Regions from separate parts of the Mesorhizobium sp. IMUNJ 23232 genome, predicted to be linked through region 2. Evidence: predicted binding sites of a transcription regulator. Region 2 holds the regulator's gene; each other region holds the start of a gene.

Region 1 (3,273 bases), on a different contig from region 2:
GCTGTCGAAGGTCAGCATGCGGTTGACCGAGAAATGCCGGCCGACGTCACGCAAAAACTCGACATAGTTGAGCTTCATCAGCCAGTCGGCATTGTTGACCATGATCGCGTCGTTCGGCCCATCGCCGAAACGCAGGATGCGCGAGAAGATCTTTTTTATGCCGTCGATGTTCTCCGCGATCTTCTCCGCCGTCAGCAGGCCGCGCTGCTCGTCGCGGAAGGACGGGTCGCCGATCATCGAGGTGCCGCCGCCCATCAGCGCGATCGGGCGATGTCCGGTCTCCTGCATCCAGTAGAGCATGGTGGCCGAGATCAGATTGCCGATATGCAGGCTGGTCGCGGTCGCGTCGTAGCCGACATAGGCCGTAACGGTCTCTTTCAGGAACAACTCGTCCAGCGCCGTCTCGTCGGAGACCTGGTGGATGAAGCCGCGTTCGGAGAGGATGCGCAGGAAATCGGATTTGAAAGCGGGCATGACGACGTTCCGGAAGTCGATACGGGAGGACCGCGCATGGCGCGCGCGGCTGCCGGCCTTTAGCATCGCCGGCCAAGGAATCACAAGGACGGCGTCGAAATGAGCCTTATCACAGCGATCGGCCTGATGAGCGGCACATCGATGGACGGCATCGACCTCGCCATGCTGCGCACCGACGGCGAGAATCTTGTCGAGCGCGGGCCGTCTCTTTTCGTGCCCTACGACGCGGCGTTCCGCCGGCGCATCGAGGCGGGGCTAGAGGACGCCAAGGCCATTGTCCGGCGCGACGAGCGGCCGGGCGATCTGGCCGCATTAGAGCGCGACATCACTGGACGCCACGCCGACGCCGTCGATCTTTTTCTGCGCAACGGCGCGAAGAACTGGGCAAAGCCGGAACTGATCGGTTTCCACGGCCAGACCGTGCTGCACCGTCCGCATCTCGGCGTGACCGTGCAACTCGGCGACGGGCCGTTCCTGTCGGCCTGCACCGGCATTCGCGTCGTCTACGATATGCGCTCCAACGACATGCTGTTCGGCGGGCAGGGGGCGCCGCTGGTGCCGGCCTATCACGCTGCGCTGGCGCGGTCGCTGACGGGGGATTTTGCAAAAAAATATCCGATCGTCTTCGTCAACATCGGCGGCATCTCGAACATCACCTTTGTGCCGGAACACGGCGATCCCGTTGCCTTCGACACCGGCCCCGGAAACACGCTGATCGACCAGTGGGTGTCGCGCGAGGGCGGCGTGCCCTACGACGCCGGCGGGACGATCGCCAGCGAGGGCGGGGTGATCGGCCGGGTGGTCGATGACTATCTCGACAATCCGTTCTTCGAAAAGCACGGCCCGAAATCGCTCGACCGCAACGATTTTACGCTGGAGAAGGCGAGCGGGCTGGAACTCGCCGACGGCGCGCGCACGCTGGCCGCCGTGTCTGCGGAGGCGATCCTGAAAAGCGCGGAGCAGATGCCGGAAAAACCGAAGCTCTGGATCGTCTGCGGCGGCGGGCGAAAAAACCCGCATATCGTCGGCGACCTGCGTGATGGCGCCGAGCGAGCCGGCGCCGAGGTCGCGCAGGCGGAGGATGTCGGGCTCGACGGCGATGCCACGGAGGCGGAGGCCTGGGCCTATCTGGCGGTGCGCTCGCTGAAGGGGCTACCACTGACCTTCCCGACGACGACGGGATGCCGGGAGGCGGTGAGCGGGGGCGTTATCTCCGGGAAACAAGGCTGAGCGTGGTCGTCGGGTGTCGGCCGAAAGCCGCCGCTCCGGCAAAGCTGTGCACTTCATGGAAGTTTCATCGAACCTTCAACCGCCCGACATCAGCCCGCCATAGCGCATGATCCGTTATTCCTCTCGAAGACGGATTGCAAATCATGCGACACTCTGTTCTCGCGGCTGTTGCCGCGCTGGCCCTGACCACCACAGCGGCATTCGCCGACGAAACCGTGTTCCCGTCGACGCTCGTCGGCCACGCCATCCTGCCGGCCAACACGATCATCAAGGCGCCGGAAAATGCGCCGGAATATCTGCAGACCTCCGGAAAATTCACCACCCCCGACCGCAAGCGCGCGACCGCGCTGGGCAGCGTTCCCGGCAAGGACGGCGTGCGCCTCACCGGCCTGTCGCTGCCTTTCGACGGCCAGCCGGTCCAGGGTTTTTCCGGCATCAAGAATGCCGGTGACGGAACCTTCTGGACGCTCTCCGACAACGGTTTCGGCAACAAGCTGAACTCGACCGATGCCGCCCTGATGATCCACCACGTCAAGTTCGACTGGGACGCGGGCACCGTCGAGCGCATGCAGACGATCTTCCTGACCGATCCGGACAGGAAGGCGCCGTTCCCGATCGTGCTGGAAGGCAGCGACAACCGCTTCCTGACCGGCTCGGATTTCGACGTCGAATCGATCCAGCCGGTCGCCGACGGTTTTTGGGTCGGCGACGAGTTCGGGCCGTTTCTCCTGAAGTTCGACCTGGAGGGCAAATTGACCGACGTGATCGACACCGTCGTCGACGGCAAGCCGGTAAAGTCGCCCGATCATCCGACGCTGACGCTGCAGGCCAACCCGTCGCTGCCGATGCCGTCCTTCAACGTCAAGCGCTCGGGCGGCTACGAGGGGCTGGCGCAGTCCAAGGACGGCACAAAACTCTACGCTATGCTCGAAGGCGCGCTGTTCAAGGAGGACGGCAAGATGGAGCATTCGGCCGAGCAGAAGGACGGCGAGCGTTCGCTGCGCGTCATCGAGTTCGACGTCGCTTCCAAGGCCTGGACCGGCCGTAGCTGGCTGTATCCGCTGTCGGCCGAAGGCGGCGACGCCATCGGCGACTTCAACATGATCGACGCAACGACGGCCCTTGTCATCGAGCGCGACCAGGGCGCCGGAACGGTCGACAAGGCCTGCGCGGACCCGAAGAAGCCGGCGGCCGACTGCTTCGCCATGTCCGCCAAATTCAAGCGCATCTACAAGATCGAGATGACCGACGCCAATGTCGGCGGCGCCGCGCGCAAGATCGGCTACATCGACCTGCTGAAGATCTCGGATCCGGACAACAGGAAGCGTCAGGGCGGCGGCGAAGGTTTCTACGACATGCCGTTCAACACGATCGAGAATGTCGACCTCGTCGATGACACCCACATCATCGTCGGCGACGACAACAATCTGCCGTTCTCGGCTGGCCGCGCGCTGGACAAGGCCGACGACAACGAGTTCGTCGTGCTCGAAGTCGGCGATTTCCTGAAGGCCAAGTAAGCCTCGAATAGAAGCGGCCCGGCTTTGGCCGGGCCGCCCTCGCGGAACGTCA
Region 2 (3,273 bases):
CAATCTTTGCCAGGTCAAGAAGGGAGTCCCAAGCGCCGGACGATCATCCCGGAACTTCTTCTCGCACATGCGAGTTTCCGCTGGAGCGAATGGAGATTTTTCGATGATCAAATGGCTTGTCCGGCTCGGTCTGGCGGTGGTGGCGACACGGCTCGCCGCAAAATACATGGCGCCCGACGCTGAAGCCGAACCCGTTCCGGCAGATGCATCTTCAGGAAAGCCAAAAAGACGGAGGACAATGAAATGACCCGCTTCGGTTTGGCCGCCGCCGCGCTGGCCGGATATGTGGCCTATCGAATTGGCCGCCGGCTGGTCGAGGAAAACAGCAGCGAAGACAAGGCTGTCGCAAGGGCTACACGACGCCGGAAGGTCCATCGCGCTCCGCCGCCGCATATCGGCGTCGATGTCAGCGCCAAGACACCTGGCCAGAGCCGGCCACATTGATCTCGCTGAGACCGCCGAGGCGGTTAGTGTTCCGTCAGCGCTTCGTTGAGCAGGTCGAGGTCGACGTAGAAATACCGCACCAGGCAGCGCTGGACCTCTTCGGCGTCGAAGCCGTGACTTCTTAGATACGAAACCGATTCCTGGATGGCGCGCCGGTCGACGAGTTTTGTCTTGCGGTCGTCCTGGGCATCCATGAGGGCGTCCATCTCGGCGATGTTCCGATTCTTGGACAGGATTTGCATATGGTTTCCCGCAGGCTTCATGCCTGCCAAAGTATCGAATTAAGGATAACAAAACGCTAATGCCGGCCGGGAGCGCGCCGCGCACTGTCGGGGAAGAAGATTGCGCGAGAATGACGCCCGCCGCGAAACCGCGACGGGATGGGCAATCATTCTTCGCTTATGGAGTAGCCGGCGCCGCGCACGGTGCGGATGACGTCAGGCAGGCGGCCGGTGTTCACCGCCTTGCGCAGCCGTCCGACATGCACGTCGACGGTGCGCTCGTCGATGTAGATCGTCTCGCCCCAGACATTGTCGAGCAGTTGCCCGCGCGAGAATACCCGGCCGGGATGCCGCATCATGAATTCCAGCAGCCGGAACTCGGTCGGCCCAAGCCTGATCTCGCTCTTCTTGCGGTAGACCCGGTGCGATTCGCGGTCGAGCACGATGTCGCCGACCTTCAGCACCGAGGACAGCACCTCCGGCTTGGCGCGCCGCAGCAGCGCTTTCACCCGCGCCACGAATTCCGGCGTCGAGAACGGTTTTACCAGATAGTCGTCGGCGCCGGTGGCCAGCCCGCGCACCCGGTCGCTCTCCTCGCCGCGCGCCGTCAGCATGATGATAGGCAGCCGCTCGGTCTCCGGCCGCATCCTGAGCCGCCGACAGAGCTCGATGCCGGAGACGGCCGGCAGCATCCAGTCGAGCACCAGCAGGTCCGGCACGTTTTCCTGGAGCCGTATCTCAGCCTCGTCGCCGCGCATGACGACCTCGACCTGATAACCTTCCGATTCCAGATTGTAGCGGAGGAGGACGCCGAGCGGTTCTTCGTCCTCGACCACCATGACCTTCGGAGCGATCATCGCACCTCGCTTGAAATTATTCGGCGAGGACGGTCGTCGCCGTCTCGTCGAGTTTCGGGCGGTTCGCCGGAAGCTGCGAGCCGGTCAGCACATAATAGGCGTTTTCCGCAATGTTGGTCACGTGGTCGCCGATGCGCTCCAGATTCTTGGCGCAGAACAGCAGATGCGTGCAGGTGGTGATGTTGCGCGGGTCTTCCATCATGTAGGTCAGCAATTCGCGGAACACCGAAGTGTATTTGAGGTCGATCTTCTCGTCTTCGGCGCGCAGCCTGTCGAGTTCGTCCGGCTTGCGTCCGGTATAGGCGGCAATCACACCGCTGATCTGGGCGAGCACCAGCGTCGCCATGTCGTCGATGCCGTGCGACAGACCGCGCGGCGTGGCGCCCTCGCCGATCGCGCCAACGCGCTTGGCTACATTCTTGGCGAGATCGCCGATGCGCTCGAGGTCGCCGGCCATGCGGATGGCGCCCAACACGGCGCGCAAATCCTGCGCCATCGGCTGGCGCTTGGCGATCAAGGTGATAGCCCGGTCATCCAGCTCGCGCTGCTTGGCGTCCATGACGGTGTCTTCGGAAATGATCCGCTGCGCCGCTGCCGTGTCGGTGTGCAGCAGCGCCCGGATCGAATCGCCGACCATCGAGCTCGACAGATCGGCCATGTCGCGGATCAACTGGTCGATCTGTTCCAGATCCTCGTCGAACGAGGCAACGGTATGTTCGCGCATTCTCGTGTTCCTTGAGCCGGATCAGCCGAAGCGGCCGGTAATATAGTCCTGCGTGCGCTTGTCGTCGGGGTTGGTGAACATCTTGTCCGTCGCCCCTTCCTCGACCAGGTAGCCCAGATGGAACATGGCGGTGCGTTGCGACACGCGCGCCGCCTGCTGCATCGAGTGCGTCACGATGACGATCGTGTAGTTGGCGCGCAATTCGTCGATCAGCTCCTCCACCTTGGCGGTGGCGATCGGGTCGAGCGCCGAGCAGGGTTCGTCCATCAGGATGACTTCCGGCGACACGGCGATGGCGCGGGCGATGCAGAGGCGCTGCTGCTGGCCGCCGGAAAGCCCGGTGCCGGGCTCGTGCAGACGATCCTTGACCTCATTCCAGATCGCCGCCTTCTGCAGACTGGATTCAACGATGCCGTCGAGATCGGCCTTGCTCTTGCTGAGGCCGTGGATCTTCGGGCCGTAGGCGACATTCTCGTAGATCGACTTCGGGAACGGGTTGGGTTTCTGGAACACCATGCCGACGCGGGCGCGCAATTCGACCACGTCGATCCTCGGGTCGTAGATGTTCTCGCCATCGAGGGTGATGTTGCCGCCGACGCGGCAGATCGGGATCGTGTCGTTCATGCGATTGAGGCAGCGCAGGAAGGTCGACTTGCCGCACCCCGACGGGCCGATCAGCGCCGTCACCTGGTTTTCGCGCACGTCGAGATTGACGTCGAACAGCGCCTGCTTCTGGCCGTAATGAACGGTGACCTTCTCGCCCTTTACCTTGATCGCCGGACCGACCGACTGGTCCCGAAGCTTCTGCTCGACCTTGGCTTCCGTCATGATGTTCATGTCCCTCTACCCCTTACCAGCGGCGCTCGAAGCGCTTGCGCAGGATGACAGCTATGGCGTTCATCACGATCAGGAACGCCAGCAAGATGAGAATCGCGGCGGATGTCTTCTGCTGGAACCCGGGCTCCGGAAAATCCGCCCACATAAATATCTGCACAGGCAGAATCGTCGCCGGGTCGGTGAATCCGCC
Region 3 (3,273 bases), on a different contig from region 2:
CGGCCAGTAGAGGCTGATCATATGGCCCCTGATGTCGCCGATAACGGCATCGAGTCCTCGCGCGATGCGGCCCGCCATTTCCGTGCGTATTTCGGCGGGTATGGCGAGCCGCGCCTCGATCAGCCGTTCGCGCTCGGCCTTGCGCCATCGGCGGACATCGGCCCACAAGACCTGATCGGATGGGCGGCCGGAGCCGAGACCTACCTCGATCTCGTGCATGAAACAGGGAGGCGACGCGTAGCGCGGCGGGTCTTTGTCGTCGCGATCGTGATCCATCGGATATCCTCGCTCGTCCGGCTTTTATGAAGAGGCTAGACTTGGCGGGCGAGGGCGGCATGCGCATTCGCGACATCGGGCGTCCGAATGTCCGGAAGGTCATACGCCTGTGCGGAAACGGCCGCCCCAAAGGGTACGGTGCTTGTTTCAGGCGGTCGCGCGCCCCATCCTTTGCATGGCCTGATCGCCATCGAACGGGACGAGTGCAAACACATGACCGCTTTCTCTCATCACGTCGTCGTTGTCGGGGCCGGCTTCGGCGGCCTCGAATTCACGCGCGCGCTTGCCGGCGCACCTGTTTGCGTGACCGTCATCGACCGGCGCAACCATCACCTGTTCCAGCCGCTGCTCTATCAGGTCGCGACCACCTCGCTGGCGACTTCGGAGATCGCCTGGCCCGTTCGGCACCTTCTGCGAAAGCGCAAGGATGTGACGACGCTGCTCGGCACCGTTGTCGGGATCGATCCCACTGGAAAGCGTGTGCTGCTGGAGGATGGCACGGCAGTCGCCTACGACACGCTGGTGCTCGCCACCGGGGCGCGGCACGCCTATTTCGGCCATGACGAATGGGAGCCGTTCGCGCCTGGCCTGAAGACGCTGGAGGACGCGACCACAATCCGCAGGCGCATCCTGCTTGCCTTCGAACGGGCCGAACAGGAGAGTGACCCGGACAAGCGGCGGGCGTTGATGACGCTGGTCATCATCGGCGGTGGGCCGACCGGTGTCGAACTCGCCGGCACGATCGCCGAACTGACACGCGACACGCTTATCGGTGAGTTCCGTAACATCGACACAAGCACAACGCGCGTCGTCCTGATCGAGGCCGGCGACCGCGTGCTCCCAGGTTTCAAGCCGGAATTGTCGGCCTATGCGAAGGCAGCGCTGGAGCGGCTCGGCGTCACCGTCGAACTCGGCCGTCCGGTGTCGGAATGCACCGCCGACGGTGTGGCGTTCGGCGGCGAGCGCCTTCCGGCCGCAACGATCATCTGGGCGGCCGGCGTTGCCGCCTCGCCGGCGGCCGAATGGCTGGGCGTTGCCGCCGATCGCGTCGGCCGCATCATGGTCGAGCCGGACCTGACCGTACCCGGTCACCCCGATATCTTCGCCGTCGGCGACACCGCCCATGTCGAATGGAAGGAGGGGCGTCTGGTCCCCGGCGTAGCGCCCGCCGCCAAGCAGCAGGGCAAGCATGTCGCGGCAACCGTCAAGGCGCGTCTGGCTGGCGACACCGCGCCGCGGCCATTCCGCTACAGGCACGACGGCGACCTTGCCACGATCGGCAAGCGCGCCGCGGCGATCGATTTTGGCTGGATAAAGCTGAAAGGCTGGATCGCCTGGTGGATATGGGGCTTTGCCCACATCTATTTCCTGATCGGCCTCCGGAACCGGCTGACCGTGTCGTTGAGCTGGCTATGGATCTATGTCACCGGGCAGCGCAGCGCCCGGTTGATCACGCAGGGAGATGCCGACAGGAAATGACGGGTGCCAGGGTTGGCGCCGGGTGCGATGGATCATTTGCCGGCAAATGTCATCGACATGTCATTCCTTCTTGCTGGACTCGGCTAAATTTTGGCGCGAAAGTTTTGGTTTCGGGGTCGATCTTTCGCTTTCCAGTTTCACCAGGAGAATCCATGTCCGAGATGCTTCACCCGATATCCCGCCGCTCTTTCCTCGCCGGCGGCGCCGCTGTTGGCGCGCTGATCGTGCTGCATCCTTTTTCCGCGCGCGCTCAGGCCAACCAGGCGCATCTGCGCATCATGGAGACCACAGACATCCATGTGAACGTGCTGCCCTATGATTACTACGCCGACAAACCAAACGACACGATGGGCCTCTCGCGCACGGCCTCGCTGATCGACGCGGTTCGCAAGGAAGCTACCAATGCAATGCTGATCGACAATGGCGACCTCTTGCAAGGCAATCCGATGGGCGACTACATCGCCTATGAGAAGGGCATAAAGGAGGGCGATCTCCATCCCGTCATGAAGGGCATGAACCTGCTCGGCTACGAATGCTCCACGCTCGGCAACCATGAGTTCAACTACGGCCTGTCATTCCTCGATAAGGTGCTGGCCGGAGCGAATTTCCCCTTCGTTTGCGCCAACCTGATCAAGGGCACCGAACTCGCCGCGAACCCGCGCGACGACAAGCTTTACCTCAAGCCCTACGTGATCCTTGAAAAAAAGATCAAGGACGGCTCGGGCGCCGAGCAGCCGATCAGGATCGGAATCATCGGTTTCGTGCCGCCGCAGATCATGCTGTGGGACGCCAAGAACCTGACCGGCAATGTGGTGACGCGCGACATCGTCGAGGCGGCAAAGGCCTGGGTACCGCAGATCAGGGAGGAGGGCGCGGACGTCGTCATTGCGCTCTCGCATTCCGGCATCGACGTCAAGCAGGGCGACATGATGGAGAATGCTTCCTTCTTCGTCGCGGGCGTGGAGGGCATCGATGCGGTCTTTACCGGTCACCAACACCTTGTCTTCCCTGGAAAAAAGGATTTTCAGGAACTCGCGGGCGTCGATACGGCGGCGGGTACGCTGCAAGGCAAGCCGGCGGTCATGGGCGGCTTCTGGGGCTCGCATATGGGCCTGATCGACCTCTTGCTGGAACGCGACAGCTCGCAATGGAAGATCGTTTCTGCGACCTCGGAAGCCAGGCCGATCTATGAGCGCGTCGAAAACAAGAACAAGGCGACGGTCGGCGACGACCAGCACATCGTCGAGGCGCTGAAGGAGGATCACGAGGCGACGCTCGCCTATGTCAGGCGGCCGGTCGGCAAGACGTCCGCGCCGCTCTATTCCTATTTCGCGCTGGTCGCCGACGACCCGTCGGTGCAGATCGTCAGCCAGGCGCAGACCTGGTATATCAAGGACTTGCTGAAGGATACTGAGTGGAAGGATCTGCCCGTCCTGTCGGCTGCGGCGCCATTCAAGTCGGGCGGGCGCGGCGGTCCGGACTACTATACGGATGTTCCCGCCGGAGACATCGCGATCA

What was found. The regulator PhoB, encoded in region 2, activates phosphate uptake and scavenging genes when phosphate is short. The targets are predictions, from matches to a motif close to TGTCATNNANCTGTCAT.
Region 1: a site for PhoB is predicted at 1,756-1,772, ahead of ACH196_RS16015 (esterase-like activity of phytase family protein). Genes of this name have one in related genera too.
Region 3: a site for PhoB is predicted at 1,803-1,819, ahead of ACH196_RS03935 (bifunctional 2',3'-cyclic-nucleotide 2'-phosphodiesterase/3'-nucleotidase). Genes of this name have one in related genera too.

Annotation. Positions count from the first base shown of each region.
Region 1 covers NZ_JBIRCY010000019.1:43,836-47,108, forward strand. The annotation lists gene tyrS (tyrosine--tRNA ligase) at 1-474, opposite strand, end outside; gene ACH196_RS16010 (anhydro-N-acetylmuramic acid kinase) at 574-1,704, shown strand; gene ACH196_RS16015 (esterase-like activity of phytase family protein) at 1,848-3,221, shown strand.
Region 2 covers NZ_JBIRCY010000001.1:76,358-79,630, reverse strand. The annotation lists gene ACH196_RS00430 (hypothetical protein) at 1-375, opposite strand, end outside; gene ACH196_RS00425 (hypothetical protein) at 468-686, opposite strand; gene phoB (phosphate regulon transcriptional regulator PhoB) at 833-1,522, opposite strand; gene phoU (phosphate signaling complex protein PhoU) at 1,539-2,246, opposite strand; gene pstB (phosphate ABC transporter ATP-binding protein PstB) at 2,268-3,083, opposite strand; gene pstA (phosphate ABC transporter permease PstA) at 3,097-3,273, opposite strand, start outside.
Region 3 covers NZ_JBIRCY010000004.1:60,277-63,549, reverse strand. The annotation lists gene ACH196_RS03945 (5-formyltetrahydrofolate cyclo-ligase) at 1-276, opposite strand, end outside; gene ACH196_RS03940 (NAD(P)/FAD-dependent oxidoreductase) at 490-1,755, shown strand; gene ACH196_RS03935 (bifunctional 2',3'-cyclic-nucleotide 2'-phosphodiesterase/3'-nucleotidase) at 1,908-3,273, shown strand, end outside.